4 regions of the Methylobacterium sp. Leaf399 genome follow, and region 4 is predicted to be linked to each of the others. Evidence: predicted binding sites of a transcription regulator. Region 4 holds the regulator's gene; each other region holds the start of a gene.
What was found. Region 4 encodes PhoB, which activates phosphate uptake and scavenging genes when phosphate is short. Its sites were predicted from a motif close to TGTCATNNANCTGTCAT; they were not measured.
Positions count from the first base shown of each region.

Region 1: a site for PhoB is predicted at 4,839-4,855, ahead of ASG40_RS20735 (YdcH family protein). Genes of this name have one in related genera too.
Region 2: a site for PhoB is predicted at 2,069-2,085, ahead of ASG40_RS12330 (CorA family divalent cation transporter). Genes of this name have one in related genera too.
Region 3: a site for PhoB is predicted at 5,530-5,546, ahead of ASG40_RS09635 (UDP-2,3-diacylglucosamine diphosphatase). Genes of this name have one in related genera too.

Region 1 is NZ_LMQK01000031.1:90,012-97,640, reverse strand. It holds gene ASG40_RS15475 (homoserine dehydrogenase) at 1-333, shown strand, start outside; gene glpX (class II fructose-bisphosphatase) at 451-1,434, shown strand; gene ASG40_RS15465 (tetratricopeptide repeat protein) at 1,480-2,352, opposite strand; gene ASG40_RS15460 (5-(carboxyamino)imidazole ribonucleotide synthase) at 2,673-3,773, opposite strand; gene purE (5-(carboxyamino)imidazole ribonucleotide mutase) at 3,785-4,312, opposite strand; gene ASG40_RS15450 (YdcH family protein) at 4,425-4,643, opposite strand; gene ASG40_RS20735 (YdcH family protein) at 4,866-5,042, shown strand; gene ASG40_RS15445 (propionyl-CoA synthetase) at 5,205-7,139, shown strand; gene ASG40_RS15440 (NADH:flavin oxidoreductase/NADH oxidase) at 7,282-7,629, shown strand, end outside.
Region 2 is NZ_LMQK01000023.1:270,995-278,623, forward strand. It holds gene ASG40_RS12325 (Orn/Lys/Arg decarboxylase N-terminal domain-containing protein) at 1-884, opposite strand, end outside; gene ASG40_RS12330 (CorA family divalent cation transporter) at 980-2,005, opposite strand; gene ASG40_RS12335 (YegP family protein) at 2,160-2,342, opposite strand; gene ppk2 (polyphosphate kinase 2) at 2,511-3,434, shown strand; gene ASG40_RS12345 (hypothetical protein) at 3,445-3,846, opposite strand; gene ASG40_RS12350 (enoyl-CoA hydratase/isomerase family protein) at 3,983-4,783, shown strand; gene ASG40_RS12355 (PepSY domain-containing protein) at 4,873-5,133, shown strand; gene ASG40_RS12360 (GntR family transcriptional regulator) at 5,145-5,837, opposite strand; gene zwf (glucose-6-phosphate dehydrogenase) at 6,147-7,625, opposite strand.
Region 3 is NZ_LMQK01000012.1:328,162-335,790, forward strand. It holds partial or broken gene ASG40_RS09610 (malate--CoA ligase subunit beta) at 1-1,025, opposite strand, end outside; gene fchA (methenyltetrahydrofolate cyclohydrolase) at 1,170-1,796, opposite strand; gene ASG40_RS09620 (NADP-dependent methylenetetrahydromethanopterin/methylenetetrahydrofolate dehydrogenase) at 1,800-2,663, opposite strand; gene ASG40_RS09625 (D-2-hydroxyacid dehydrogenase) at 2,890-3,834, opposite strand; gene ASG40_RS09630 (aminotransferase class V-fold PLP-dependent enzyme) at 3,940-5,148, opposite strand; gene ASG40_RS09635 (UDP-2,3-diacylglucosamine diphosphatase) at 5,594-6,418, shown strand; gene ASG40_RS09640 (glycosyltransferase family 4 protein) at 6,415-7,479, shown strand; gene ASG40_RS09645 (ribonuclease HII) at 7,545-7,629, shown strand, end outside.
Region 4 is NZ_LMQK01000035.1:75,745-83,373, forward strand. It holds gene ASG40_RS19670 (DNA polymerase IV) at 1-179, shown strand, start outside; gene ASG40_RS19675 (cell envelope integrity EipB family protein) at 216-1,061, opposite strand; gene ASG40_RS19680 (GcrA family cell cycle regulator) at 1,587-2,120, shown strand; gene phoB (phosphate regulon transcriptional regulator PhoB) at 2,191-2,892, opposite strand; gene phoU (phosphate signaling complex protein PhoU) at 2,925-3,644, opposite strand; gene pstB (phosphate ABC transporter ATP-binding protein PstB) at 3,773-4,591, opposite strand; gene pstA (phosphate ABC transporter permease PstA) at 4,645-5,550, opposite strand; gene pstC (phosphate ABC transporter permease subunit PstC) at 5,570-6,550, opposite strand; gene pstS (phosphate ABC transporter substrate-binding protein PstS) at 6,671-7,629, opposite strand, start outside.

The sequences.
Region 1 (7,629 bases), on a different contig from region 4:
GCCGCCACAGCGCTGCCGGCCTCGCCGCGGGTGGCGATGCAGCGCCACGAGGGCGGCTACTACATCCGGCTCACGGTCCACGACCGCCCCGGCGTGGCCGCGGGCGTCGCCACCCGGATGGCCGAGCGCGACATCTCGATCGAGAGCATCCTGCAGCGGCGCTCGCCGAGCGCGGCGCTCACCGACCCGCACGGGCGCTCGGGCCAGCCGGTGCCGCTGGTGCTGATCACCTACGCGGCCACCGAGGGCACCATCCGCGCGGCGCTGGATGCCATCGCCGCCGACGGTCTCCTGGCGGAGACGCCGCAGTTGATCCGGATCGAGCGGGAATAGATCCATTATTTTGCCGGATGCTATGGCGCCCTGCAGGATAGCGCAGCTATAGGGCTCCGTGACGGAGCGCCCGGGCCCTGTCCCGGCGAGCGAGGGGCACGAGCTGCCATGACCACGATGAACGACGCGACGGCAGCCATGCCGGTGGCGCGCACCCTGACCCTCGAACTCGCCCGCGTGACCGAGCGGGCCGCCATCGCGGCCGCCCGCTTGCGCGGCCAGGGCAAGGAGAAGGAGGCCGACCAGGCCGCCGTCGACGCCATGCGCGACGAGCTCAACGCCCTGCCCATCGACGGCACCGTGGTGATCGGCGAGGGCGAGCGCGACGAGGCCCCGATGCTGTTCATCGGCGAGCGCCTCGGGACCGGCGTCGGGCCGAAGGTCGACATCGCGGTCGACCCCCTCGAGGGCACGACCCTGTGCGCCAAGGACATGCCCGGCGCCATCGCCGTGATGGCCATGGCCGAGGCGGGGTCGCTGCTGGCCGCCCCCGACGTCTACATGCAGAAGATCGCCATCGGCCCCGGCTATCCGGCCGGCACCGTCGACCTCGACGCCTCGCCCGCCGACAACATCGCGGCCCTGGCCAGAGCCAAGGGCGTCGATCCCTCGCAGATCACGGCGATCATCCTCGACCGGCCGCGCCACGCCGCCCTGGTCGCCGCGGTCCGCGAGACCGGAGCCGGCATCCGCCTGATCTCGGACGGCGACATCGCCGGCATCATCTTCACGACGAGCCCGGAGGAGACCGGCGTCGACATCTACCTCGGCACCGGCGCCGCACCCGAGGGCGTCATCGCGGCCGGCGCCCTGCGCTGCATCGGCGGCCACATGCAGGGGCGGCTGATCCTCGACAGCCACGACAAGCGCGAGCGCGCCGCCGCGATGGGCATCACCGACCCCAACCGGAAGTACGAGCTCGTCGACATGGCCCGGGGCGACGTCATCGTGGCGGCCACCGGCGTCACCGACGGGGCGCTCCTCAAGGGCGTGCGCTTCAAGCCGGGGCTGATCGAGACCGAGACCGTGGTCTACCGCTCGGCCACCGGCACCGTGCGCCGCATCCTGTGCGGCCACCGCAGGCCGCCGGCCAGGGGTTAGGAGACCAATGCCGGGCCTGCCCGGAGGCAAGCCCGGCCAGACCGGTCAGTTGAACAGCGAACCGACGCCGCCCTGCACCCGCGACAGGCCCTGGCTCGCCACCGGGTTGCCCGGCTCGAGGGACGAGGCGCGCTGGTAGTTCTCCATCGCCTCCTTGCGGCGCCCCGACTTCTCGTAGGCGAGGCCACGATAGGCCCAGGAGGTGGCGTCCTTGTTGTTGACGTTGAGCGCGGCGTTGTAGTCCTCGATCGCCTTGTCGAACTGGTTGGTGGCGATCAGGCTCTGGCCACGGGCGGCATAGGGGGCGCTGACGAAGGGGTTGCGGTCGATGGCGGCGTCGAAATCGCCGATCGCCTGCGTGTTCTGTCCCTGCTTCTGCCGCACCAGACCGCGGGCGTGGTAGGCCTCGGCCGATTCCGGCGCCAGACGGATCGCCTGGTTGAGGTCGCTGCCGGCGCCGTCGAGGTCGCCCTGGGCGCGCAGCACGTTGGCGCGGCCGATGTAGGCGGGCGCGTAGTTCGGATCGGCCGAGATCGCCTTCGAGAAATCGGCCAGCGCCGCATCGTTGCGGCCGGTCTGGCGATAGGCGAGCGCGCGGTTGTTGTAGGCCGAGCCGGAGTTGGGATCGATCTGGATCGCCTTCGAGAAATCGGCGATGGCGTCGTTGAACTGCCCGGCGCGGGCATAGGCCGCCCCGCGGGTGGTATAGGCGGCCGCGTCGTTGGGATTGCGCTGGATCACCTCGCTCAGCGAGGCGATGTTGACGGTGGTGGCGCCCGTCTTGTCCGATTCGAGCACCGCGAACTGCCGCGGCGCGGCGGCATTGCCGTAGGTCTCGCATCCGCCGAGCGCGGCCGCCGCCAGCGCCACCGCCCCGATCAGCCCCGCCTTCGATGCCTGCAGCATCACAACCGTCATCGCCCCGCTCCCTCCGGCGAACCGCGGCGTGCCGCGTCGTTCGCCTCCACCCGTTCGATTCGCTGTCCGGCTCGATCGCCGTGCCCCAATCGGCGGCGCTCGGCGCGGCACGCCGCATCGCGTCTCCGGCGAACCGTCGGCGAAGGCGGTGAACGCATGCTTAAAGCCGGGACACAGGCTCGCTCAAGCGGCTGCGTGTGGCGAAGATATGGCCTCTTCCGGCCTCACCCCGAGTCCGGGCCGGCGCGGGCCCGATCGGTCCGCGGGTGTGCCATCCGCGACGCAGTTTAGGCCAGGTATCGGCCAGGAATCGCCCGGCCCTACGGCGGGAGCAGGAGACGGGTGACGTGTCCCATCTTGCGGCCGGGCCGGGCCTCGCCCTTGCCGTAGAGGTGGAGGTGGGCGCCCGGCTCGGCCAGGATCGCGTCCCAGGCCGCCGCCTCGTCGCCGATGAGGTTGTGCATCTCCACGGCGACACCGCCGACCCGGGCGGGATCCCCGAGCGGCCAGCCGCAGACCGCCCGCACGTGCTGGGCGAATTGCGAGGTCAGCGCCCCCTCGATGGTCCAGTGACCGGAATTGTGGACGCGCGGGGCGATCTCGTTGACCACGACCCGTTCCGGCCCGTCCCCATCGGCGACCAGGAACATCTCGACGGCGAGCACGCCGACGTAATCGAGGGCCTCGGCGATGCGCCGTGCGATGTCGATGGCGCTGGCCGCGGTGGCAGGGGCGATGCCGGGGGCCGGCACCCGGGTGAGCGCGAGGATGTGGTCGCGGTGGGTGTTGGCGCAGGGATCGAAGGCGGCGAACGCTCCGTCTGCGCCGCGCGCGGCGACCACCGACACCTCGCGCTCGAAGGCGACGAAGCCTTCGAGGATGCAGGGCGCGCCGCCGAACTCGGACAGGATCGCGGCCGGGTCGATGGCATCGCCAACGCGCAGCATGCGCTGGCCCTTGCCGTCGTAGCCGAAGCGCCGGGTCTTGATCACCGCCGGCAGCCCGATCTCGGCCAGCGCGAGGGTCAGGTCCTCGGGCGTGTCGACGCTGCGGAACGGGGCCGTGGGAATGCCGAGCCCGTTGACGAAGGCCTTCTCCGACAGGCGGTCCTGGGTCGTGGCGAGGGCCGAGGCGCTCGGATGCAGGGGCGCGAGGGCGGCGAGCCGGTCGGCGGTCTCGCGCGGGATGTTCTCGAACTCGTAGGTGACCACGTCGACGCTGGAGGCGAAGCGCGCCAATGCCTCGGCGTCGTCGTAGGCGGCCACCGTCGTGGCGGCGGCGACATCGAAGGCCGGGCTGTCCGCGTCTGGGGCGAAGACGTGCGCCTTCAGCCCGTGCTGCGCAGCGGCGAGGGCGATCATGCGGCCGAGCTGGCCGCCGCCGACGATACCGAGGGTGGCGCCGGGTGCGATCCGGGTCATGACCATCCGCCCTATGGTGTCTCGGCCTGCGGGAACTCGACCTTGGGGAACTCGGCCTGCGGGAACTCCGCCACCGCCGCGCTCTGGGCGGCGCGCCAGGCCTCCAGCCGTTCGGCCAGCGCCTCGTCCGAGACCGCCAGGATCGCGGCCGCCAGGAGGGCGGCGTTGACCGCCCCGGCCCGGCCGATCGCCAGGGTCCCGACCGGAATGCCCGCGGGCATCTGCACGATGGAGAGCAGGCTGTCCTGGCCCGACAGGGCCTTGGATTCGACCGGCACGCCCAGCACCGGCAGCGACGTCATCGCCGCGCACATGCCGGGCAGATGGGCGGCCCCGCCCGCGCCTGCGATCACCACCTTGAAGCCGGCGGCCTTGGCGCCCTTGGCGAAGGCGACGAGACGGTCCGGCGTGCGGTGCGCCGAGACGATCCGGTCCTCGTGCGCCAGGCCGAGGGCGTCGAGGGTCTCGGCGGCATGGCGCATGGTCGCCCAGTCCGACTGGCTCCCCATGATGATCGCGATCCGGGGCTGGCCGGCCATCGTCTCGAATCCGTTTCTGTGGGCGTGCCGCGCGGCACGTCCGCCTCAACCCGAGTTCGCCGCATACGCGCCGGTCGCAGCGCGGGCAAGGCGGCTCGGGCGATAAGGCGGCTCAGGCGATGATGTCGGGGGTGATCTGGTCTTCGAGGTAGGTGATGCGGTCGCGCAGGCCGAGCTTGCGCTTCTTGAGACGCTGGATCTGGAGCTGGTCGCCGGCCACCACGAGCTCGAGGGCGTCGATGGCCCCGTCGAGGTCGCGATGCTCCTGCTTCAGCCTCAGGAGCTCGGCCTCGTACTCGGCCTTCGCCTCGTCACCCAACTCATCCGGCATCGCGTCCGACATCCTCGACAGCCGGCCCGGAGGCCTGCCCTCGAACCATGCGGCAGGGTGGTGCCAGGGGCAAGATCCGGCGGCGGCATCGCGGGGGGCAATCGTGTTTCGGGCGCGCGAACCCTGTTGAAAGGCTTCGTCAAGCACGGCCGATTTTGGGCTTCGACAGCCGGCGAAAGGTGTGCCAATCTGTCCACGTCGAAACGATGACAGGAGACATCCATGTCGCTGCAGACACACCTCACCCAGCTCGCTCGGAAGCACGAAGCCCTGGAGCGGGAGATCCACGACGCCATCCACAGCCCATCGGCGAACGATCTGCGCATCGCAGAGCTCAAGAGACGAAAGCTCCAACTCAAGGACTCGATGAACCGCCTCAAGACGGAATCCGTCCACTAGGCGCGTCACCGCCCCGGTCCTTCAAGTCTCATGCGTTCGCCGCCGCCGCTGGTCTCCAGGGCGGCGGTTTTTTTGTGCCGAATATCGTCCCTCCCGGGCGCGCGGTGGATATACTGGGCTCCGATCAGGCCGGCGTCGACGACCGGCCATCGGGGGAACGCCATGGCCAGCGACACCACAGACCCGACGGCGTCCAGCCGCTACGCCGCCGTTCACGCCGCCTCCCTCGCCGACCCCGAGGGGTTCTGGCTGGAAGCCGCCAAGGCGATCGACTGGATCTCGCCCCCCACCCGCGCCTTCGACGGGGCGGCCGGGGCCTACGGCCGCTGGTTTCCCGACGCGACGCTCAACGCCTGCCACAACGCCGTCGACCGCCACGTCGAGGCCGGGCGCGGCGACCAGTCCGCGATCCTGTACGATTCGCCCGTGGCCGGCGCCAAGCGACGCGTCACCTACGCCGAGCTGCGCGATGCGGTGGCGACGCTGGCCGCCGTGCTCGCCGACCTCGGCGTGAACCGCGGCGACCGCGTCGTCATCTACATGCCGATGGTGCCCGAGGCCCTGTTCGCGATGCTGGCCTGCGCCCGGCTCGGGGCGGTCCATTCGGTGGTGTTCGGCGGGTTCGCCGCCAACGAGCTCGCCATCCGCATCGAGGACGCGACTCCCAAGGTGGTGGTGGCCGCCTCCTGCGGCATCGAGCCGAGCCGGATCGTCCCCTACAAGCCGCTCCTCGACGCGGCCATCGCCGCCAGCACGCACAAGCCGGACGCCTGCCTGATCCTGCAGCGGCCCCAGCGCGAGGCCGACCTCGTGGCCGGGCGCGACCACGACTGGGCGCAGGCCGTGGCCGACGCGACGGCGGCAGGGCGCCGGGCCGATTGCGCGGCCATGGCCGCCACCGACCCGCTCTACATCCTCTACACCTCGGGCACGACGGGTAAGCCCAAGGGCGTGGTGCGCGATACCGGCGGCTATTGCGTCGCGCTGACCTGGTCGATGCCCAATCTCTACGACGTGAAGCCGGGCGAGGTGTACTTCTGCGCCTCGGACATCGGCTGGGTGGTGGGCCATTCCTACATCGTCTACGCGCCGCTGCTCCACGGCTGCACCACGGTGCTCTACGAGGGCAAGCCGGTGGGCACCCCCGATGCCGGCGCGTTCTGGCGGCTGATCGCCGAATACGGCATCGCCTGCCTGTTCACGGCCCCCACCGCGCTGCGCGCCGTCAAGAAGGAGGACCCGCGCGCCGAACTCGTCGCCGGCTACGACCTCTCCGGCTTCCGCAGCCTGTTCCTCGCCGGCGAGCGCGCCGACCCCGATTCGGTGGCCTGGGCCGAGCGCGCCCTCGACCGTCCTGTGATCGACCATTGGTGGCAGACCGAGACCGGCTGGGCCATCGCCGGCAATCCGGTCGGGATCGGGCAGCTGCCGGTCAAGCACGGCAGCGCCTGCAGGCCGATGCCGGGCTACGACCTCCACGTCCTCGACGAGGCCGGCAAGCCGGTGCCGGCCGACACCATGGGCACGATCGCTCTCAAGCTGCCGCTGCCGCCGGGCTGCCTGCCGACCCTCTGGGGCTCGGACGAGCGCTTCGCGCAGAGCTACCTCACCACCTTCCCCGGCTATTACGACACCTCGGACGCCGGCGTCGTGGATGCCGACGGCTACGTCACCGTGCTGGGACGAACCGACGATATCATCAACGTGGCCGGGCACCGGCTCTCGACGGGGGGCATGGAGGCGGTGCTCTCGGCCCATCCGGACGTCGCCGAATGCGCCGTCATCGGCATCCGCGACGCGCTCAAGGGCGAGCAGCCCTGCGGCTTCGTGGTGCTCAAGTCCGGCGTGTCGCGCGATACCGGCGAGATCGAGCGCGAACTCGTCGCCTCCATCCGCGAGCGCATCGGCCCCGTGGCCGCCTTCAAGCTGGCGCTGACCGTGGCGCGGCTGCCCAAGACCCGCTCGGGCAAGATCCTGCGCGGCACCATGAAGAAGATCGCCGACGGCGAGGCCTGGACCATGCCGGCCACCATCGACGACGCGGGCGTGCTCGAGGAGATCGGCGAGAGCCTGAAAGGACGCGGGATCGGCGGGTAGCTCGGCCAACCGGCGCGCCGCTTCCGACGGCGGCCCGGCCTCAGAGGGCATGGCGCGGGTCCGGCAAAGCGGCGTAGAACCCGGGCCGATCCTACGTACGTCCTGGTTCCTGCCCTCAATCTCGCCCTTGCCGGAGTCGCGCATGACCGCACGCCTGTTCGAGCCCCTGACCCTCGATGGGCTCACCCTCGACAACCGCATCGTCGTGGCGCCGATGTGCCAGTACTCGGCCCATGCCGGTCAGGCCGGCGACTGGCACCTGATGCACCTCGGCCAGATGGCGCAATCCGGGGCGGGCCTCCTGATCCTGGAGGCCACGGCGATTTCGCCGGAGGCGCGGATCTCGCCCGGCGACCTCGGGCTGTATTCCGACGCGACCGAGCTGGCGCTGGGCCGGGTGCTCGACGCCGTGCGGGCCTCTGCGCCGATTCCGATCGCCATCCAGATCGGGCACGCCGGCCGCAAGGGGTCGAGCCGGGCGCCCTGGGAC
Region 2 (7,629 bases), on a different contig from region 4:
TCGTCCAGGGCCTCGTGGTACATCGGGCCGATGAGGCCGAAGCAGTTGCGGTCGGTCTCGAGGAAGACCGGCACGGCGCCGCCGAGGAACAGGGCGCCGTGATGGGCCGCCTTGTGGTTGTTGCGATCGAACAGCACGAGGTCGCCCTCGGCCACGAGCGCCGACAGGACGATCTTGTTGGAGGCCGAGGTGCCGTTGAGGACGAAGTAGGTCTTCTCCGCCCCGAAGATGACGGCCGCCTCCTTCTGCGCCTTGAGGGCCGGGCCCTCGTGGACGAGGAGGTCGCCGAGGTCGAGCACCGAATTGTCGAGGTCGTCGCGGAACACCGCCTCGCCGAGGTGCTCGACGAAGATCCGCCCGATGGGCGAGCGGTTGTAGAAGATGCCGCCGTTGTGGCCCGGACACGTCCAGAGCTGGTTGCCCTGCTCGGCGTAATCCACCAGCGCGCCGAAGAACGGCGTCTTGAGAGTCTCGGCGTACTGCTTGACGCGGCTGACGAGGCCGCGGGCGATGTAGTCGGGGGTCTCTTCGGCGAGGAAGATGTAGCCGTCGATGAAGTCGAGCACCTCGACGGGGATGTCCTCCAGGCGCTTCCTTCGGACCATGATGACGATGGGCATCTCGAGCCCGCGCTTCCTCATGAGGTTGATCAGCGCCGCCGCCTTGCCGTCGAGCCCGCGCTTGCCCCAATCCACCACCATGCAGCCGATGGCGGCGTCGGTCTGGACCGCGATGGCCGCATCCTCGACGCGCCGGGCGCGCACCACCTCGAAGCCGAGCTTTTCGATGGAGGTGAGGATCTGCTGGACGCGCACGCCTTCGAGGTCGTCCGGATCGAAGTTGGGCGCGCACATCAGCACGGTGAAGCGGCGGAAGAAGTCCATGCGGGGGAAGGCTCCGTGGTGGGATCGTCACCGTTGCGACGCGGGATGACGCGGCGATGACGGCGTGCTGGTGATGGGCGCAATGCGCCCGGGGATCAACCGCGCCGACCAGCGACACCGAGGCGGCGGATGACGAGGAACACCGCGAGCGACGAGAGCGCGCCGATCCCCAGGGCGATGGTCGAGCCGTTCTCGAAGTCGGCGAGGAACAGGCCCTTGCTGTTCATGCCGAACACGCCGGTCACCAGGGTCGGCGGCAGGAACAGGGAGGTCAGGATCGAGAGGGTGAAGAGCTGTCGGTTGGTCTGCGCGGCGGTGCGGCCGGCGATCTCGTCCTGGAGCAGGCGGCTGCGCTCGGCCAGCACACCCATGTCGCGGTCGAGGGAATCGATGCGCTGGACGACGCGGGCGGCCATGGTCATTACCGCCTCCGGCAAGGCGTCGCCGTCGTCGTCGGTTTCGGCCTCCAGGCGGTGGAACACGGCGCCGAGGCCGGCGACCTGGCGGCGCAGGCGCACCGCCCGGCGACGGATCGGCGCCAACGGACCGGTGTCGTCGGCACCCGCCCCGTCGAGGATCCGGTCCTCGATGGCGTCGAGTTCCTCGGACATGCGGACGGCGCCCGCCTCCATCGCCTGGACGACGTGGCCGACGAAGAGCTCGAGCAGGCGGGCGGGCGAGGTGACCGTCAGGCCTGCCAGGGCGGCGTCGCGGGCGGCCTCCGCGCAGGCCGTGGCGTGTCGGCGCCCACTGACGAGGTAGCCCTGCCCGAGCACGCAATGCAGCCGGCCGGTGGGTTCGTCGCTCAGCGCGCCGGCAAAATCCCGTTCACGATCGGCGACGACGAGGCCGAACGCCGCTCCATCGACCACCACGCGCTGGTGGCCGTCACGGGCGAAGATCGCCGCGGCCAGACGCGGCGGTCCGAGCCGCCCGGCTTCGACGGAGCCGTGAAGGCGCGCATCGACGAGGTCGACGTGCAGCCACACGAAGCCGGCGGCGGCATCGAGCGGCGGCAGGTCGGCGCCGGGCTCGAGGAGCGAGGCGCGGCCCCGCCCGTCGAAGTGGAGCCCGAAGATCAGGCCGGGAAGGACGGCCTCGTCGGTGAGAAGTCGCGGCATCGGGCCCCGCCGGTTCCTCGCCGGCAAAGTGCCGAACCGTCCCCGGCTCCATCGCGCGTAGCGGCGACACCTTGATGACGCCCTTACCGTGCGTGACGAGGCCGACTCGCGTGGCCGGAAGACGACGCGGGCCGGCCCCTGTCGACCATGCGCCCTACGCCGGCGTGCAATCCATGCCGTTGCGGCGCGCGTTCTCGATGCAGTTCGCCTTGCTGGCGTAGGTTTCCGTGGAGGCGCCGACGATCCTGCCGTTCGATGCCGTGCGGCGCCACCGCCAGCCGGTCCCGCTGGCGTAGATCTCCCAGGTGTCGCCGTCGCGTCCCTTGCAGGTGCTCATCGATGTCCTCACGCAAGAATAACTCTAGGTAGCGAATCAACCTTAAAGAATGTCGGCGTCGGAATCCAGGGGTGCCCGCCGCGGCGTGCGCGACGGCGGGGCGTTTCGCCGAACTGTCACATCGGCATGGTCTAAGCGCCCGAGGGACCTCGAGGCGTTGGAACGACGATGGATCACGGGCGGCAGGCAGGCACCTTCGACATCGAGGCGATCCGCAGGGAGGTCGCCGACGACTTCGACGAAGAACTCGAGATGGAGATGGAGGAGGAGCGCCTCGAACGCCTGGCCGACGCCGTCGCGGGCGATCCCCGCGCTCCGCAGATGGACCGCAGGCTCTACTTCCGCGAGCTGTTCCGCCTCCAGCACGAGCTCGTCCGGCTGCAGGATTGGGTCCAGTCGCAGAAGCTGCGGGTGGTGGTGGTGTTCGAGGGCCGCGATTCGGCCGGCAAGGGCGGCGCGATCAAGCGGATCACCCAGCGCCTCAACCCCCGGGTCTGCCGCGTGGCCGCCCTGCCCGCCCCGAGCGAGCGCGAGCGCACGCAATGGTACTTCCAGCGCTACGTCGCCCACCTGCCGGCCGGCGGCGAGATCGTACTGTTCGACCGCTCCTGGTACAACCGCGCCGGCATCGAGCGGGTGATGGGCTTCTGCACCGACGCGCAATACGAGGAATTCTTCCAGTCGGTGCCCGATTTCGAGCGGATGCTGGTCCGCTCGGGCATCATCGTCCTGAAATACTGGTTCTCGATCACCGACCAGGAGCAGGCCCTACGCTTCCAGATGCGCATCCACGACCCGCTCAAGCAGTGGAAGCTGTCGCCGATGGATGTGGAGTCCCGCCGCCGCTGGGAGGACTATACCAAGGCCAAGGAGGTGATGCTCGCCCGCACCCATATCCCGGAGGCGCCGTGGTGGGTGGTGGAGGCCGTCGACAAGAAGAAGGCCCGCCTCAACTGCATCGACCACCTCCTGACGCAGATCCCCTACGGCGAGGTCCCCCATCCCACCGTGGTCCTGCCCGAGCGGGTGCGCCACGACGACTACGCGCGCCAGCCGGTCCCGTCCGAGATGTTCGTGCCGTCCCGCTACTGATCGGGGGCGGCTACGGGCAGGCCAGGCCGTACCGAGCCACGACGATGTCGCCCTGGCGGGGCGCGTTGAGGGCGAGCGGTGCGGTGCCGCCGCCGTCGATATCGACCCAGCAGCGATCGCGCACGGCGACGACCGCATAGCGCGCAGTGAAGGCTGGCGGCTGCGGCGCCGCGAAACGGCCCCCTGCCCTGCACACGACGGACACCGCGATCTCGCCGGACCTGTCGTAGCGCAAGCGGCGGCTCGCATGCGCGCGCACCGTGAAGGCGGGGCCGCCGTCCTGACTCACCAGGACGGTGTGCGGCGTCTTGTTGGCGACCGTGCGCAGGCACGAGGCCTCGCCCGGCAGGAGGCCGGCCAGAAGGAACAGGGCCGATCCGACGGTGAGGGTCGTGGCGGAGGATGGGCGCATGGCGCTGGACATCTCATCGAATGGGGAGCGGTGCGCTCGGATCGAGGACGCATCGCCCGCGCGGGCTGCCGGGCGGTGAACTCGCCCATCAACTTGCGCTAGGGTCGGGCGTTCCCGTCACCCTGTGCAGGCCATCATGAGCGACAGCCCCGAACTGCTCTTCGACGTCGATCCCGCCGGCATCGCCCGCCTCACCCTCAACCGGCCGCAGGCGCGCAACGCCCTGACGTTCGCGATGTACCAGGGGCTGATCGACCATTGCGCGGCGATCGATGCGGATACCGCGATCAAGGTCCTGGTGATCACCGGTGCCGGCGACCGGGCCTTCGCCGCCGGCACCGACATCGCCCAGTTCCGAAGCTTCGAGACGGCCGAGGATGCCATCGGCTACGAACGGTTCATGGACCAGGTGATGGGGGCGCTCGAACGGCTGCGGGTGCCGACCGTGGCGGCGATCGCGGGCGCCTGCACCGGCGGCGGGGCGGCGATCGCGGCGGCCTGCGACCTGCGCATCGCCACGCGCGACGCCCGGTTCGGGTTTCCGATCGCACGAACCCTCGGCAACTGCCTGTCGCTCGGCAACCTCGCGCGGCTGTCGGCCCTCGTCGGTCCGGCACGGGTCAAGGACATGATCTTCACGGCGCGCCTCATCGAGGGAGACGAGGCCTTGGCGATCGGCCTCGTCGGCGAGGTCGTGGCGGATGCCGCCGCCCTGCGGGACCGCACCGGAGCCCTCGCCACCCTGCTCGCGGGCCATGCGCCGCTGACCCTGCAGGCGACCAAGGAGGGCCTGCGTCGTCTCCAGGACGTCCACGACCGCCCCGACGGCGAGCGCCCCGGCGACGACCTCATCCGGCTCTGCTACACCAGCGCCGATTTCCGCGAGGGAATGGAGGCGTTCCTCGCCAAGCGCGCCCCGAACTGGACAGGCCGCTGAAGCGCCCCCACCTCCATCCCCGCGACGACCGGACGCCGGACCGGTCCCGCCCTATCTCTTCGCGAACAGCCACGGGAAACCCGAGATCCATGATGAGATTCAAAGCTTACGGTGCCGCCCTCGTCCTGGCAGCAGTCGCGTCCGGCGGGGCTCTCGCGGACCAGCCCGGCCCCGACTGGATGACCGCCGATGCGGTCAAGCGCCAGATGCTGTCGTCCGGCTACTCGGAGGTGACCAAGCTGGAGGCCGACGACGGCCATTGGGACGGCGAAGGGATCAAGGACGGCCGCAAGATGAAGTTCGAGCTCGACCCGAAGACCGGTGCGGTCCTCGGCGAGATGCCCGACTGATCCCTGCCGGGTCAGGCCGGCGTCATCCCCTCCGCCGGCTCCACGAAGTTGGCGACGATGACGGCCTTCCGGGCGCGGACGTGGGCGCGCATGAGGGTCGAGAGCGCACTACCGTCGCGGGCGCGCAGCAGGGCGATCATGCGGTCGTGTTCGTCGACGGCCTGGGCCCACTCCGCGGCGGTCTGGTGGACCGAGTAGCGGGAATGCTGGATGCGTCCCGAGAGTCCGGCGTAGATGTGGTTGAGGGTCGCGTTGCGGCTGGCCGACATCAGGCCCTCGTGGATGGCCCGGTTGTAGACGAAATACTTCCTCTGGTCGCCGCGCTTCCAGGCCGCCATCATCGCGGCGTGATCCGCCTCGATCGCCGCGACCTCGTCGTCGCCGATGATCGTGCAGGCGATCTCGGCCGCCGTGGCTTCGAGCCCGGCGATCACCTCGATCATCTCCTCGATCTCCGAGAGGGCGAGGCTGGCGACGCGGGCGCCGCGATTGGGAAGGAGTTCCAGCAGCCCCTCGGTGGCCAGGATCTTGATGGCCTCGCGCAGCGGCGTGCGGGAAATGCCGAACCGCTCCGTCAACTCGCCCTCGTTGACGCGCGAGCGAGGCGGTAGTTGGCCGGAGACGATCAGGTCGCGCATCCGTTCGACGACCTCGTCGTGCAGGTAGCGTCGATTGATACCAGGTGCGCTTTCAGTTTTTGTCATTTGTCAACGCGCTGGTACCGAGCCTTGAAACACGTTTTCGTGTGCAGCCATCGTTAGGCTTCAACCGACGCCGTGTCGAGCGGTACGTGCAGGGTCGAATACGCAGACCCGCATCTGCACGGAGGTATGCACAGGCGGCACCTGAGGGGTGTCTCGACGGACTGGGGTGCCACCCAGGGTCGAATGGTCGCACCTGCGGACCGCCTCGTATCGGAGGTCAGCGAGACCCGCGCTTCTTCGCGCAGCCGGGGCCCCCGGCGTTGGCGCCAAGTGTCCGGGGCCGCCCACTTACCCAGCGAGCGGACGTCGTCAGTGAAAATCCTCGTGCCAGGTCCGGCCGTCGCGCTCGATCAGGGCGATGGCGGCGGTGGGGCCCCAGCTTCCTGCGGGATAGGGGCGCGGCGGCTCCGGCCGGTCGGCCCAGGCCTTGAGCAGGGAGTCGGCCCAGGCCCACGCCACCTCGACCTCGTCCCGGCGCATGAACAGCGTCGCGTTGCCGCGCACCACGTCCATCAGGAGGCGCTCGTAGGCGTCGGGGTAGCGCTGCTTGAAGGTCTCCTCGAACGAGATGTCGAGGTTGGTCGGCCGCAGCCGCATCCCGCCCGGCCCGGGGTCCTTCGTCATGACCTCGAGCTTGATGCCCTCCTCCGGCTGCAGCCGGATGACGAGGCGGTTGGGCTCGCGCCCGAACGATTCGGCGGGGAAGATCGAGAACGGCGAGGCGCGGAACTGCACCACGATCTCGGAGAGCTTCTTCGGAAGCCGCTTGCCGGTGCGCAGGTAGAACGGCACGCCGGCCCAGCGCCAGGACTGCACCTCGAGCTTCAAGGCGACGAAGGTTTCGGTGCGGCTGAGGGTCTCGCCGCCCAGGTCGGTCCGGTAGCCCTCCACCGGCTGTCCTGCCACCGCGCCGGCGGCGTATTGGCCCCGTACGGTGACCGTCTGGACGTCGTGGGGGGTGATCGGCTTGAGGGCGCGCAGGACCTTCAGCTTCTCGTCGCGCACCGAGTTCGCGTCGAGGGTGAGCGGGCTCTCCATCGCCATCAGGCAGAGGAGCTGCAGCAGGTGGTTCTGCACCATGTCGCGTAGCGCACCGGAGGTGTCGTAATAGCCGGCGCGGCCCTCGACGCCGACCGTCTCGCCCACCGTGATCTGGACGTGATCGATGACGTCGGCGTTCCACAGCCGCTCGAAGATGGTGTTGGCGAACCGCAGTGCCAGCAGGTTCTGAACCGTCTCCTTGCCGAGGTAGTGGTCGATCCGGAAGATCTGCTCCTCGGGAAACACCTGGCCGACGGCGTCGTTGATGGCGCGGGCCGACTTCAGGTCCTTGCCGATCGGCTTCTCCAGGACGACGCGGGACTTCTCGCCGATCAGCCCGTGGGCGGCGAGGTTGCGGCAGATCGGGCCGTAGAGGTCCGGCGAGGTCGCCAGATAGTACGGCCGCACCTGATCGGGCCGCTCCGCGAGCTTGGCGGCCAGGGTCGTCCAGCCCTCCTCGCCGGCACCGTCCACCGCCACGTAGTCGAGGTGATCGAGGAAGGCGGCCAGGACCTCGTCGCGCAGGTCGGGGACGGGAACGAACCTCTTGAGGGCGTCGCGGGCTCGCTCGCGAAACCCCTCCGCGCTCATCTCGGAGCGGGAAGCGCCGATGATCCGGCTGGTTCCGGGGATCTGGCCGTCCTTGAAGCGATAGTACAGCGCCGGCAGGAGCTTGCGGGTGGTCAGGTCGCCGGTGGCGCCGAACACGACGCAATCGAACGAGGCGACGGGAATGATGGTGGCCAAGGGC
Region 3 (7,629 bases), on a different contig from region 4:
ATCTTCACTTCCTTGGCCGCCTGGATCACGCCCTGGGCGACCCAGTCGCAGCGGTTGATGCCGGCGAAGATGTTGACGAGGATCGCCTTGACGTTGCGATCGGACAGGACGAGCCGGAAGGCCGTCGCGACCCGGTCCGGCGAGGCACCGCCGCCGACGTCGAGGAAGTTGGCCGGCTCGCCGCCGGCGTGCTTGATCATGTCCATGGTGGCCATGGCCAGGCCCGCGCCGTTGACGATGCAGCCGATCTCGCCCTCGAGGCCGATGTAGCTGAGGTTGTGCTCGGCGGCCTGGGCCTCGCGCGGATCGCCCTGCGAGGGATCGTGCATGTCGGCGATGTTGCTGCGGCGGAACATGGCGTTGTCGTCGAACGACATCTTGGCATCGAGGGCCAGCACCCGGTCGTCCTTGGTGACGACGAGGGGGTTGATCTCGAGCATGGTGCCGTCGCAATCGCGGAACGCCCGATAGGCGTTCATGATCGTCTTCACGGCGGCCGAGACCTGCTTGATGTTCAGGCCGAGCTGGAACGCGATCTCGCGGGCCTGGAACTGCTGCAGTCCCACCGCCGGCTCGACGACCACCTGGATCAGGGCCTCGGGCTCGTTGGCCGCGATCTCCTCGATGTCCATGCCGCCGCGCTGCGAGGCGATGACGCGCACCCGCTCGGTCTTCCGGTCGAGGACGTAGCCGAGGTAGAGTTCGCGCTCGAACGGGTCGGCGGTCTCGATGTAGACGCGCTGGACCGGCTTGCCCTCGGGCCCCGTCTGCAGCGTCACCAAGCGCTTGCCGAGCAGATCCTTGGCGGCGTCGCGGACCTCGTTGTAGGTCCGGCACAGCTTGATCCCGCCGGCCTTGCCGCGGGCGCCGGCGTGGATCTGGGCCTTCACCGCCCAGAACGAGCCGCCGAGTTCGGTGGCGGCATAGACCGCCTGATCGGGGCTGAACGCCACGGCGCCCTTGGGAACCGCGACTCCGAAGCCGGCTAGAAGCTCCTTGGCCTGGTATTCGTGGACATCCATCTGCTCGCTCCTCGACGCTTCCCTTGGCGCGGACCTTCTCGTAAATTTGACTTCACGAAAAGCCCTTTGCCATTTTTATTTTTTTACATTCTCTTTCAGTCTGCCTTGAGAGCAGCCGGAATGCTTGAGTTTGGACAGTGAACCGGCTCAGTTCACCTTGGTCTTCACGACCTCGTAGATGGCTTCGTTCTTCGCACCCGCATCGCCGAGCAGACCTTCGAGTTCGGCCAGGCGCTGTTCGGCGAAGCCGCGATCGTCCAGGCCCTTGGCGTTGACGTAGACGTTGAGCGCGGCGCTGCGCAGGCCGGCGTAGGCCGAGAGGACGGCGACCCCGGCATCCGAGATGACGTTGAGGTTGCCCTTGTCGGCCACGGCCTGGGCGAGGTCGACGACCTCGCGGCAGGCCTTGCAACAGGCGAGCGGCACGTCGGTGGCCACCTTCAGCACCTCCTGGATCTTGGCCGCGCGCGCGGCCTTCTCCTCGTCGGTGCCCTTGGGCAGCCCGTAGGCCGCCATCACCGCGTCGAACGCCTCGACGTCGTCGGCGATCATGCCCGTGAGCTTGGCCCGCAACGCTTCGGACTGGACGAGGATGCCCTTCAGCTCCTCCTCGACCTCCACGTACTTCTTCTTCCCGATGGTCAGGTTGCAGACCATGCTGAGGAGTGCGGCGCCCATGGCGCCGGAGATGGCGGCGGCGCCACCCCCACCGGGGGTCGGGGCCGAACTCGCCAGACCGTCGAGGAAGTTCTGGATGGTTTCGGTGGCGGCCATGGTTCAGGCCATCGACTTGGCGAGGGCGTAGATCTCCTCGGCGTCGAACACCGTCTCGGTGTTCTCGAAGAGCTTGCCGACGCAGGCGCGGTGGAGCTTGAGCTTCAGGCCTCCGATGCCGAGCGCGCCGAACACGATCTTGCCGTGGCGCTCCTTGGCCTTGTCCATCGCGTCGATCCCGCCGAAGCCGAGCGGGGGCTGGGCGTTGTAGTCGGCGATGAACTCGATGCTGGCCTCGTCCTTCCAATCGGCTTCCGAGAGAAGCTCGATGCCGATGGCGCCGGCGGAGAACACCAGGTTCTGGCCCTTCACGATGGCGGCGCGGGAGGCGGCGTCGGGCGTCGCGGCCGCCGAGATCGCGACCTTGAAGCGCTGGTTGATCTGGTCGGCGGCGGCCTGGGCCTTGTCGAGCGAGCGCCCGCACAGGACCACGCTGGCGCCTTCCTGGGCGAGCAGCGCGGCCGAGCGCATGCCGACGGGGCCTGTCCCGGCCAGCACCACGGCCTTCTTGCCCTGGAGCGAACCGGCGGCCTTCTGCACCAGTGCGACGCCGGCGGCGGCCGTGGTGTTGGAGCCGTTGGAATCGAGCATCGTCGAGACGCGGAAGGGCCCGAAGAACCGCTTCTTGACCGCCTTCAGCACCGCCTCGCCGGCGGCCATGTTGCCGCCGCCGACGAAGATCGCGGTGGACTTCTTCTCGGAACCGCCGCGGGTGTAGATCGTGCCGTCCACCAGCGCGCCGACGTTCTCGGGCGTGACGTTGCCGTAGCCGGTGATGTGATCGGCGCCGCCGTCGTAGCCGACAACGGTGTCGAACACGCTGGGCACTGCGTCGGTATCGAACAGGAACAGCAGTTTCTTGGTCATGTCTTCGGATCCTCTGGCCGCATCGCTGAGCGGTCGGCGTTTCGACTGGGCGTTACGGGACGTCGGCGTGGGCGCGTCGGTGCGTCGTCGTTCCGGGGCGCCGCACGGGCGAACCGGGACTCCGAAGCCGCCGAGGGTGCTCCATCCTGCCGCGTCGACGGTTATGGGTTCCGGGGTCTGCTCCGCAGCCCAGGACCGACAGGTGGCGCGATCGTACCGCCTCCCTTCAAGACTCGACCACGTTCTGAGGCTTGCCCGCCACGAAGGCCTCGACGTTGTCCACCAGCTGGTCGGCCAGGATCTGCATGGCCTGCTTGCTCGCCCAGGCCACATGCGGCGTGACGATGAGGTTGGGCAGGTCGAGCTCGCACAGGATGTTGCCGTTCTTCGGGGGCTCGGTCATCACCACGTCGAAGCCGGCGCCGCCGATGGTGCCGGCCTTGAGCGCCTCGGCCAGGGCCTCCTCGTCCACGAGGCCGCCGCGGGCGGTGTTGATGAGGATGGCGCTCTTCTTCATCTTCGCCAGCTGCTCGCGCCCGATCATGTTGCGGGTCTCGGGCGTCAGCGGCGCGTGCAGGGTGATGACGTCCGATTCCGTCAGGATCGTCTCTAAGTCGACGAGGCCTTCCTGCGGGAACACGTCGTAGGCGATGACCTTCATGCCGAGGGCTTCGGCGCGCTTGGCGATGGACTTGCCGAGCGCCCCGTAGCCGACGATACCCAGGGTCGAACCTGCGATGTCGTGGATCGGGTAGTCGAAATAACAGAACTGGGTGGACTTGGCCCAATCGCCCCGGCGCACGGAGTTCGCGTAGGGCACGATGGCCCGGCGCAGGGCGAACATCAGTCCGATCACGTGCTCGGGCACGGTGTTGAAGGCGTAGTTTCGGATGTTGACGACGGTGATGCCGCGCTCCTTGGCGGCGGCCTTGTCGACGACGTCGGTGCCGGTGGCGGCCACAGCGATCAGCTTGAGGTCCGGCAGCCTCGCCAGGGTGTCGGCCCGCATCGGAACCTTGTTGATCAGCGCGATCGACGCGCCCTGAAGCCGCTCGACGATCTCGTCGGGTGTCCAGGTCGACTCGTATTCCTTGTACGCGTGCGGGAAATTGAATTCGCGCACGGTGGCGTCGAGGGACTCACGGTCGAGGAAGACGATTTTGTGCGTCATGGAAACTCTCGGTGACGTCCCCGCGCGAGGCACGGCCGAACGCGAACGCGTGGTCTGTCGAAGGTCCGGGGCCGGTCGTGGAGACCGGCCCCGGGAGGGGTCGGATCAGGCCTTGAACAGCGGGTTCTCGCGCAGGTAGCTCGAGGCGGCGGCGACGCCGGAGCCCGGCTGCACCTTCACGCCGTTGTCCAGCATCGACATCTCGGCACCGGCGATGGCGCCGAGCAACGAGAGCTCGTTCAGGTCACCGACGTGGCCGATGCGGAACACCTTGCCGGCCACTTTGCTCAAGCCCGCGCCGAGCGCCAGGTTGTAGCGCACGTAGGCGTGCTTGATGATCGCGGCGGCGTCGACACCCTCGGGAGCGAGGATCGCCGTCACCGTGTCGGAGTTCCACTTGGGCTCCTTGGCGCAGGTCTTGAGGCCCCAGGCCGCCACGGCCTGGCGGGTCGCCTCGCCGAGCACGTGATGGCGGTGATAGACGTTCTCGAGGCCTTCCTCTTTGATGCAGGCCAGCGCCTCGCGCAGGCCGTAGAGCAGCGGCAGCGACGGGGTGTAGGGGAAGTAGCCGCCCGGGTTCTGCTTCTGGTGGTCGGACCAGGCGAAGTAGACGGCCGCGAGACGGTCGTTCTTGCCCGAGGAGGTCTCGGCGGCCTTGAGCGCCTTCTGGCTGACGCAGATCACGCCGAGGCCGGCCGGCAGCATCAGGCCCTTCTGGGAGCCGGCGATGGCGCAATCGACCTTCCACTGGTCGGCGTAGAACGGCAGCGAGCCGATCGAGGACACGCCGTCCACGAACAGCAGCGCCGGGTGGCCGGCCGCGTCGATGGCCTTGCGCACCGCACCGATGTCGCTGGTGACGCCGGTGGCGGTCTCGTTGTGGACCGTCATGACGGCCTTGATCTCGTGGTTCTTGTCGGCCCGCAGGGCCTCCTCGATCCGCTGAGGATCGGCGCCGGTGCCCCACTCCTCGTCCTGGACGATGACCTCGAGGCCGAGGCGCTCGGCCATGTCGACCCAGAGATGGCTGAACTGGCCGAAGCGCGAGGTCAGCACCTTGTCGCCGCGCGACAGGGTGTTGGTGAGCGCGGATTCCCAGATGCCCGTGCCGGAGGCCGGGAACAGGAAGATGGTGCCGTCGGTCGAACCGAACACCATCTTGGTGTCCTCGAACAGGGGCTTGGTCAGCGCCGGGAAATCCACCGAGCGGTGATCCTCGGAGGGGACGATCATCGCCCGCATCACGCGGTCGGGGATGTTGGTCGGGCCCGGCACGAAGAGGTGGTTGCGACCAGGCCGTTTCGTTGGCGCCATGATGATTGTCTCCGGTTCCCAGTGCGTCTCGCGACCGCGATGTGGCGGCGCCTCGAACGATGATTGTCTGCCGACGGGTCGTGACGACCCGGCGCGCCCATCCCTGTAGTCCAGAGCGTCGTACGGGTGTCGCGTTCGTAGAACGCCGTCCACCGGTTCCGTCCGCTCCGTCCCGAAACGCCGACCCGGCGTGAGATGGCCGCGCGCAAGGGACGGCTCGCGCCGCCCCTGTCGCGCCGGCAATATGGCGAGCTTCCGCTGTGAAGGAAAACTGAAAAAACTTGTCCACGCGACTCAAAAAATTGCGCTGCAACAGAGGGCCCGCCCGTGGCCGCCGACGACCGGTTTCCCGGGGCGCGCTCGGGCCGCCGCGTGGGGCCGCGTCATCAAACTGATACGGGAATCCGGTTTGGCTCCGGCACGACGCGTCTGCCCGGAGATCCCCGTGAGCGAAGACAACGAGAAGGCGATCCGTGTCCGGACGCTCTTCCTGTCCGACATGCACCTGGGCACCAAGGGCTGCCAAGCCGCCCTGCTGCTCGACTTCCTGCGCGACTACGATGCCGACGAGATCTACCTCGTCGGCGACATCGTCGACGGATGGCAACTGAAGTCGGGCTGGTACTGGCCCCAGAGCCACAACGACGTGGTGCAGAAGCTGCTGCGCAAGGTCCGCAAGGGCACGAGCCTGATCTACGTGCCCGGCAACCACGACGAGTTCCTGCGCGACTACCTCGGCGCGCACTTCGGCGGCATCGAGGTCGCCGACCAGCGCGTGCATGTGGCCGCCGACGGCAAACGCTACCTCGTCATCCACGGCGACCAGTTCGACATGGTGGTGCGCCACGCCAAGTGGCTCGCCTACCTCGGCGATGGCGCCTACACGGCGGCGCTCTTCATCAACACGCACCTCAACACCGTGCGCCGCCGCCTCGGTCTGGCCTATTGGTCGCTCTCGGCCTGGGCCAAGCTGAGGGTGAAGAACGCCGTCAACTTCATCGGCAAGTTCGAGGAGCTGCTCGCGGCGGAAGCCAAGCGCGTCGGGGCGGACGGGGTCATCTGCGGCCATATCCACCACGCCGCCAACCGGCAGATCGACGGGCTGACCTACCTCAACACCGGCGACTGGGTGGAATCCTGCACGGCCATCGTCGAGCATTACGACGGCACGATGGAGGTGCTGCATTATCCCAGTGTCCTGCGCGCCCGCGAGGCCGCCTCCGCGGTGACCATCGCGGTCGACAGGGGCGGGGCGCGGGCCGTCGCGTGAGGCTGCTCATCGCCACCGATGCCTGGCACCCCCAGGTCAACGGCGTCGTGCGCTCCCTCGAGCACATGGCCGCGGCGGGCCGCGCCTTCGGCTTCGAGACGATCTTCCTCACCCACGAGAACTTCGCGTCCCTGCCGCTGCTCGGCTACCCCGAGATCAGGCTCGCCTATGCGACCCGCACGAAGGTCGCGCGTCTTTGGTCGCAGTTCGCGCCGACCCATGTCCACATCGCCACCGAGGGGACGGTGGGCTACGCCACGCGCCGCCTCTGCCTGGCGCAGGGGCGGCCCTTCACGACGAGCTACCACACCCGCTTTCCCGAATACCTCTCCGCCCGACTGCCGGTGCCGGAAGCCTGGAGCTATGCCTGGCTGCGACGTTTCCACGATGCCGCCAATGGCACCATGGTCAGCACGCCGTCCCTGGAGCAGGATCTCTCCGCGCGGGGCTTCACGCGCCTGATGCGCTGGACGCGCGGTGTCGACACCGACCTGTTCCGGCCTCAGGAGAGCGACGCGCTGGCCGGCCTGCCGCGCCCCGTCTTCCTCTTCGTGGGCCGTGTCGCCGTCGAGAAGAACATCGCGGCCTTCCTCGACCTCGACCTGCCGGGCAGCAAGGTCGTGGTCGGCGACGGTCCGGACCGCGCCAGGCTGGCCTCGCTCTACCCGGCCGCCCGCTTCCTCGGGATGCGGACCGGCGCCGGCCTCGCCGCGGTCTACGCCGCCGCCGATGTCTTCGTGTTCCCGAGCCTCACCGACACCTTCGGCATCGTGCTCCTGGAGGCCCTGGCCTCCGGCGTGCCCGTGGCCGCCTACCCGGTCACCGGCCCCCTCGACGTGATCGGCGGCACCGACGCCGGCGTGCTCGACGCGGATCTGCGCAAGGCGGCCCTGGCGGCCCTCGACATCCCGCGCAAGACCTGCCGGACAGAGGCCTTGCGCTACACCTGGACCGAGAGCGCGCGGCAGTTCTTCGGCAACATCGAGCGCGCCCACGGACTGCCCGCGCGACGGCGCGAGCGCGTCGCGCCCGCCGTTGTCGGTTCGGTCGAGCCCCGTTAGACGATTCCTGTCCCTGCCGGACGAGCGGTTCGGCCCCGGGGCTCGTTCTTCGCGCGACGGTTCTCATGCCTCCCTTCGATCCCGCGTCGCCCGGCCGCTATCCCGCCGTCGTCGGCTGCGACGAGGTCGGGCGCGGGGCCCTGTGCGGGC
Region 4 (7,629 bases):
TCTCCGAGGGGACGACCGCCGACCGGGCCGATCTCCTCGACGGCGACCTCGGTCGCATCGCCAAACGCGAATCCGCCCTCGACAGCCTGCGGCTGCGGTTCGGCGAGGCCAGCATCCAGCGCGGGCTCGGCTTCAGCGGGACGGTACGCGACCCCAAGGCACCCCGCGGCGGCCGATAGGACCAGCGACGAGGGGCTCGCCCGGGGGAGCGTCGATCAGGGCGCGCACTCCTTCGCCGTCTCCGCCGCGCCGGCCTTTGTCGGCGGGGTGAGGTCGAGGCGGGTCAGATCGCCGAGGATGGCGAAGCTGCCGTAGTCGAGCTTCAAGGCGCCGCTGACGCCGTTGTCGTAGAGGTCGAAGGTGAGCACGTAGATCGGGGTGCGTTCGCCGTCGCCCTGCGTGTAGTAGCTCAAGGTGACAGGCCAGCGCGGCATCGTGGTCATCTCGCCCTCGCGCAGGGGCTTGTCGCGCTCGCCCTTGTCGCGCTCGCCCTTGGGCGCACCCTCGACCTTGCGTCCGATCACCGCCAGGGTGTCGTAGACCTTGCGGCCGTCGTCGGAGCCGTCGAACACCTTCACCGACAGGGTGCTCTCCCCCGCCCTCCCGGCCTCGATCAGCCGGCGCATGTGGATGCTCGGAAACAGCACCGGGCCGGTGGCCTGGAACTGGTCGCGCTTCGGCTCCTTGAGCTTGACCTTGATGGTCTCGGCCCCGCTCTCGGCGGTCCCATCCACCGCCTGGGACGGCGCCTCGTTGAGGAGGGTGGCGGTCTTGAAGCGGAAGTTGCGACCATCCCCGCTCTCGAACGTCGTGTTGCGCAGGTCGGACGTCCGGCTCCCGCTCTCCCCGCTCTGGAGCTGCGTCACCTGGCGGGTCTGCATCGTGTAGCCCTTGCAGGCGTCGCCGCCGAAATCGAGGACGATGCGACCGCGCGCACTCTCCACCGAACGGCTGGCGCTGCTCTCGGCCAGGGATAGTTCGTACACCGCGCGGTGCCCGGCGAGGCGGATCGGCTCCGCCGCCTGCGCAGCCCCCGCCGCCACGACGAGGCCCGCCGCCATTCCTCCCAACCGCCGTGACGACCGCATGGTGTCTCCCTGTTCGAACGCGAGCCGACCAAAACCCGTCCGGTCGCACCGCCCACACATAGTCACGCCGGCTTAGGCGACAATGCGGGCTCGGAGTGGTCGGACCGCGACGTGCCGTGGAGACCCCTCGGCGATGGTGAGGCGCCATCGGCAATGGCAGGGGCCCATCGGCAGTGGCGGGAACCCATTGGCAGTGGAAAGCCGCAGGGCGTGCATGGTCTCCCTTGCATACGGCTCGACGCCTCCTGTACGGTCGCGCTGATTGGCGATGCATCCGGCGCGACGGCCAATACACGACGGTTCGACGACGACCAGAGCGCGCGTCGTGATGGGTTTGCCGTCGGCGAAACCAGCGTTCCCGTGGAAGGCGTGCGGTTCTTTTCAATACACCGTGTCATGACGACATCGTGAAATGGCCTTTTCGACTGGGTCGTTACGAAGATGGCGGGTGCGGGTGTTGCGTCGTGACGGGGCGATGATCGAATGTCTGAGGGGGCGATGATGGACACAGTCCCGGGCTGGACGGATGAACGCGTCGCGCTGTTGCGCCGCCTCTGGGAAGAGGGTCTGAGCGCGAGCCAGATCGCGACGCAACTGACCGGCGTGACCCGCAACGCCGTGATCGGGAAGGTCCACCGCCTGGGGCTTTCGGGACGCGTGAAGAGCGCCGACACCGCGATCGCGGGGCGCAAGAAGGCGACCCGCGAGGCGGAGGTCGAGATCATCGTCGAGGAGGCGACGCTCCCGCCGCCGGTGGAACCGATCGTCGTCGAGGCGGTCGTCGCTGCCGCCACACTCGACGTCGCGCTGCCCGCCGATCCCGTCACCCTGGCGGTCTCGCGGCGGGTGACGATCATGGACCTGCGGGAAGCGATGTGCCGCTGGCCGATGGGGGACCCGACCTCGACGGACTTCTACTATTGCGGCGACCGGGCGATCACCGGCCTGCCCTATTGCACCCATCACGCCGAGATCGCCTATCAGCCGGCGACCGAGCGCAAACGCGACCGCCGGGCCGGCGGATTCCGCTGATCCCTCACGGCCGGCTCGCGGCCGGGCGGCGGATGTCGCGGTCGGGACGGCGATACCGCGCGTGGCGGCCTCACGCGTCGACGGCGAAGGTCTCGTCGAACGAATAGCCTGAGCCGCGAACGGTGCGGATGGGATCGGACTGGGTCGTGCGGTTGATGGCCTTGCGCAGGCGGCCGACGTGGACGTCGACGGTGCGCTCGTCGATGTAGACGTCGTGACCCCAGACGCCGTCCAGGAGCTGTTCGCGCGAGAACACCCGGCCGGGGCTCTGCATCAGGAATTCGAGCAGCTTGAACTCGGTGGGCCCGAGGTGGATCTCGCGGCCCTGACGGCGGATGCGGTGGCTGACCCGGTCGAGCTCGATGTCGCCGGCGATGAGCAGGCTCGCCACATGCGCCGGCTTGGCGCGCCGCAGCAGCGCCCGCACCCGCGCCAGCAGTTCGGGCACCGAGAACGGCTTGACAATATAATCGTCCGCCCCCGTGCCGAGACCGCGGATCCGGTCGCCCTCCTCGCCGCGGGCCGTGAGCATGATGACGGGCAGGGTCTCGCTCTCGCGGCGCGCACGGATGCGGCGGCAGAGCTCGATCCCCGACAGGCCGGGCAGCATCCAGTCGAGCAGCACCAGGTCGGGAAGCTGTTCCTGCAGGCGCAGGTCCGCCTCGTCGCCGCGGGCGGCCGCGTCGACGGTGAACCCCTCCGCCTCGAGGTTGTAGCGGAGGAGGAGGGTAAGGGCCTCCTCGTCCTCGACGATCAGGATACGCGTACTCATGGGCTTTGTCTGGGATGTCCCTGCCGGGGGCTTCAGGCGCCGGTCGGCGGCTCCACCATGGCGTAGTTCGACGCGTCGTTCTTCGGGCGATCGGTGGGAAGGTTCTCACCGGTGACGAGGTAATGGATCGTCTCGGCGATGTTGGTAGTGTGGTCGCCGATCCGCTCGATGTTCTTGGCGCAGAACAACAGGTGCGTGCAGAACGAGATGTTGCGCGGGTCTTCCATCATGTAGGTCAAGAGCTCGCGGAACAGCGAATTGTAGAGGGCGTCGATGGCGCCGTCCCGCTCCCAGACGTCGTGCGCCGCCTTGATGTCGCGGCTGGAATAGGCGTCCAGCACGTCCTTGAGCTGCTCTTGGACGAGGTCGCCCATGTGCTGCATGCCCACGACCACCTTCTGCGACTGGATCTCGCCGGCGATGGCGATGACGCGCTTGGCGACGTTCTTGGCCAGATCGCCGATCCGCTCGAGATCGCTCGACACGCGGATCGCCGAGATGGTTTCGCGCAGGTCGATGGCCATCGGCTGGCGCCGCGCAATGAGCAGGATCGCCCGCTCCTCGATCTCGCGCTGCAGTACGTCGAGGCGCTGGTCTGCCGCGATGACCGTCTGGGCCAGGGTGGCGTCGCGCCGCACGAGGGCGTGGCCCGCCTCGTTCATCATCTTCTCGGCGATGCCGCCCATCTCGGAGATCGCGCGGCGCAGGTCCTCGAGGTCGGTGTCGTAGGAACTGACGATATGGTCGGGCATGATCGCACTCCTCGGGTCGGCGCCCCGGCGGGGAACGGCGAACGGGATCGGTCGGGAGGGTATTTCGCAGCGGACGAGGTCGGGCCCGATGCGATGTCTGAAGGGGACCGTCCGCCAGTCGAACGGCCTCAGCCGAAGCGGCCGGTGATGTAGTCCTGGGTCTGGCGTTTCTCGGGGTTCATGAAGATCCGGGTGGTGGGCCCGAATTCCACGAGTTCGCCGAGGTACATGAACGCCGTGAACTGCGAGATGCGGGCGGCCTGCTGCATGTTGTGCGTCACGATGACGATCGTGAACTCGGAGCGCAGCTGCTCGATCAGCTCCTCGATGCGTCCCGTCGAGATCGGGTCCAGCGCCGAGGTCGGCTCGTCGAACAGGATCACCTCCGGGCGCTGGGCGACGGTGCGGGCGATGCACAGGCGCTGCTGCTGGCCGCCGGAGAGGCCCATGCCGGACTGCTTGAGCTTGTCCTTGGCCTCGTCCCACAGGGCCGCCTTGCGCAGGGATTCCTCGACGCGGATGTCGAGATCGGCCTTGGACAAGCGCTCGTACAGGCGAAGGCCGAAGGCGACGTTGTCGTAGATCGACATCGGGAACGGCGTCGGTTTCTGGAACACCATGCCGATCTTCGAGCGCAGCTCGTTGAGGTCGATCTTCGGGTCGAGGATGTTGCGACCGTCGAGCATGATCTCGCCCTCGGCCCGCTGCTCGGGATAGAGGCTGTAGATCCGGTTGAAGGTGCGCAGCAACGTCGACTTGCCGCAGCCCGACGGGCCGATCAGCGCCGTCACCTGCCGGTCGTGGAAGTTGAGGTTGACCGACTTCAGGCCGTGGAAGTTGCCGTAATAGAAGTTGAGATCCTTCACGGCGATGCGGATCGGGGCGTTCTCGTCCGCCTTGTGGCGCCCGGTCAGTTGGGCGGCTTGGATCGCGGGCTCGGCGCTCATCGTGGGTTCGTCCTTGTCGAGACGGAAGAGGAAGGGACCGGATCGGCGCGCTGTCAGCGCGCGCGATCGCTCTTGATGACGAAGCGGGCCACGATCGACAGGGCGAGGATCGTGACGGTGATGAGGAGCGCCCCGGCCCAGGCCAGCTGCTGCCAGTTCGGATAGGGAGACAGCGCGAACTGGTAGATCATCACCGGAAGGTTGGGGATGCCGCCCATCAGGTTGGCCGAAAACCAGCTGTTGTTGTTCAGCGCCGTGAACAGCAGCGGTGCCGTCTCGCCCGCGATCCGGGCCAGGGCCAGGATGATGCCGGTGACGATGCCCGCGCTCGCCGCGCGCCAGGTGATCGCCTTGATCACGATGGAGGGCGGAGCGCCCAGCGCCGCGCCCGCCTCGCGCAGGGTGGAGGGGACGAGGCGCAGCATGTCCTCGGTGGTGCGCACGATGACCGGGGTGGCGATGATGGCGAGTGCCACGCCGCCGGCCCAGCCCGAGTAGCTGCCCATCGGCTTGACCATCAGCGTGTAGACGAAGAGGCCGATCAGGATCGAGGGCGCCGAGAGCAGGATGTCGTTCAGGAAGCGGATGATGTCCGCGAGCTTCGAGTTGCGGCCGTACTCCGCCAGGTAGGTTCCCGCGAGCACGCCAATCGGCGTGGCGATGACGATGCCGATCAGGGTCAGCACGAGGCTGCCGAGGATGGCGTTGGCGATGCCGCCGCCCTCGGAGCCCGGTCCGGGGGTCGGCTCGGTGAACAGCAGCGGGGAGAAGCCCTTCACCCCCTCGACGATGAGCATGAGCAGGATCGAGCCGAGCACGACGATCCCGATCCCCGTGGCGATGGTGCTCGCCACGATGAGGACCTTGTCGGCGATCCGCCGGCCGGACCGGACACGGCTGCCGGTGGTCGGTGCGGCCGCCCGTTGCGGGGGCACGGTGGGGTGAGTGGCAGAGGCCATGGGTGCGGTTTCCCTGCTCTCAGGCGACCTTCACGCGCCTGACGAGCAGGCGGGCGATGATCAGGACGATGAAGGTGACGACGAAGAGGATGCAGCCCAGCGCCATCAGCGCGTTCAGCTGCATGCCGTCGGCCTCGTTGAACTCGTTGGCGATGCGCGAGGCGATGGTCGAGCCCGGATCGAAGATCGAGGCCGACAGCCGGTTGGCGTTGCCGATGACGAAGGTCACCGCCATGGTCTCGCCGAGCGCGCGGCCGAGGCCGAGCATGATCGCGCCGATGATCGAGACCGAGGCCTGCGGCACCAGCACGTGCCGGACCACCTCCCAGGTGGTGCAGCCGATGCCGTAGGCGCTCTCGCGCAGGACCGTGGGGATCTGGTCGAGCATGTCGCGGGTGATCGAGGCCACGAACGGCACGATCATGATGGCCAGGATGATGCCCGCGGTGAGGATGCCGACGCCGGAGGGGACGCGGGCGTAGAACAGGGTGCCGACGATCGGCATGCCCTCGACCACGTTCGACACGGGAATCTGCACGAACTGCGCGAACAGCGGAGCGAAGATGAAGAGCCCCCACATGCCGTAGATGATGCTCGGCACCGAGGCCAGGAGCTCGATGGTCATCGAGACGGGCTTGCGCGCCCAGCCGGGGCAGAGCTGGGTGAGGTAGATCGCGATCCCCAGCGAGAGCGGCACGCCGATGATCAGGGCGAGAAAGGCCGATGCGACCGTGCCGATGATGGCGACGAAGGCGCCGTACTGCTCCTGGCCGATGTTCCAGGCGCTCGACGTGATGAAGCCGGGGCCGAACTCGCGGAAGGCCGGCCAGCCGCCGTAGGCGATCGAGGCCAGGATGCCGGCGAGGAAGAGGAGCACGAGCAGGGCGGAGGCGTAGGACGCGACCCGGAAGATCGTGTCGCCGAGGCCACCGGGCGTCTTACGGGCCGGGGCATCCCCGCTGCTGCGGGCCATGGCGATCTGTTCAGTCAAGGCGGCCATCCGAGTGTCTTCTCTTCAACGCGGTCTCGTACCGTGCGGCAGGGTGCGAGGCGAGGGGCGGCTCGTCTTGCGGATGAGAATGGGGCCGCCGCGGCGGCGGCCCCTGGGTCGGCGGCAGCCTTAGAAGACCGGCTTGCCGTCCTTGCCCTTGATCTCCTTCCACTCGGTCTTGACGAGGGAGACCACGTTGTCGGGCAGCGGGACGTAGTCGAGGTCGGCGGCGAGCTTGTCGCCGTTCTTGTAGGCCCAGTCGAAGAACTTGAGCACTTCGGCGGTCTTGGCCGGGTCGACCGGGTCCTTGTAGACGAGGACGAAGGTCGCCGCGGTGATCGGCCAGGAATCGTCGCCGCCCTGGTTTGTCAGCGCGATGCCGAAGCCGGGCGCCGACTTCCAGTCGGCGCTGGCGGCGGCCGCCTGGAACGACTTGTCGTCCGGCACGGGGAACTTGCCGGCCTTATTCTGGATCAGCGCGTAGCTGAGCTTGTTCTGCTTGGCGTAGGCCGATTCAACGTAGCCGATCGAGTTGGCGACCTGCTTGACGGTGGCGGTGACGCCTTCGTTGCCCTTGCCGCCCTGTCCGGCCGGCCAGGAGATGGTCGTGGCCGTACCGAACTCCTTCTTCCAGGTCTCGGATGCGGAGGAGAGGTAGGTCGTGAAGATGTTGGTCGTGCCCGAGGCGTCCGAGCGGTAGACGGGGGTGATCGGCGAGTCGGGGAGCTTCAGGCCCTCGTTGATCTTGGCGATCTTGGCGTCGCTCCACTTGGTGATCTTGTTGGCGTAGATGTCGGCGATGAGCTCGCCGGTCAGCTTGAGCTTGCCCGGCTCGACGCCGGCGATGTTCACGACGGTGACGACGCCGCCCATCACGGTGGGGAACTGCACGAGGCCGTCCTTGGCCAGGACTTCACCCTTCAAGGGCGCATCGGTGGCGCCGAAATCGACGGTCTTGGCCTGGATCTGCTTGATGCCGCCGCCCGAGCCGATCGACTGGTAGTTCAGGCCCGTGCCGGTGTCCTTACGGTAGGCTTCCGCCCACTTGGAATAGACCGGGAAAGGGAAGGTGGCGCCGGCACCGGTGA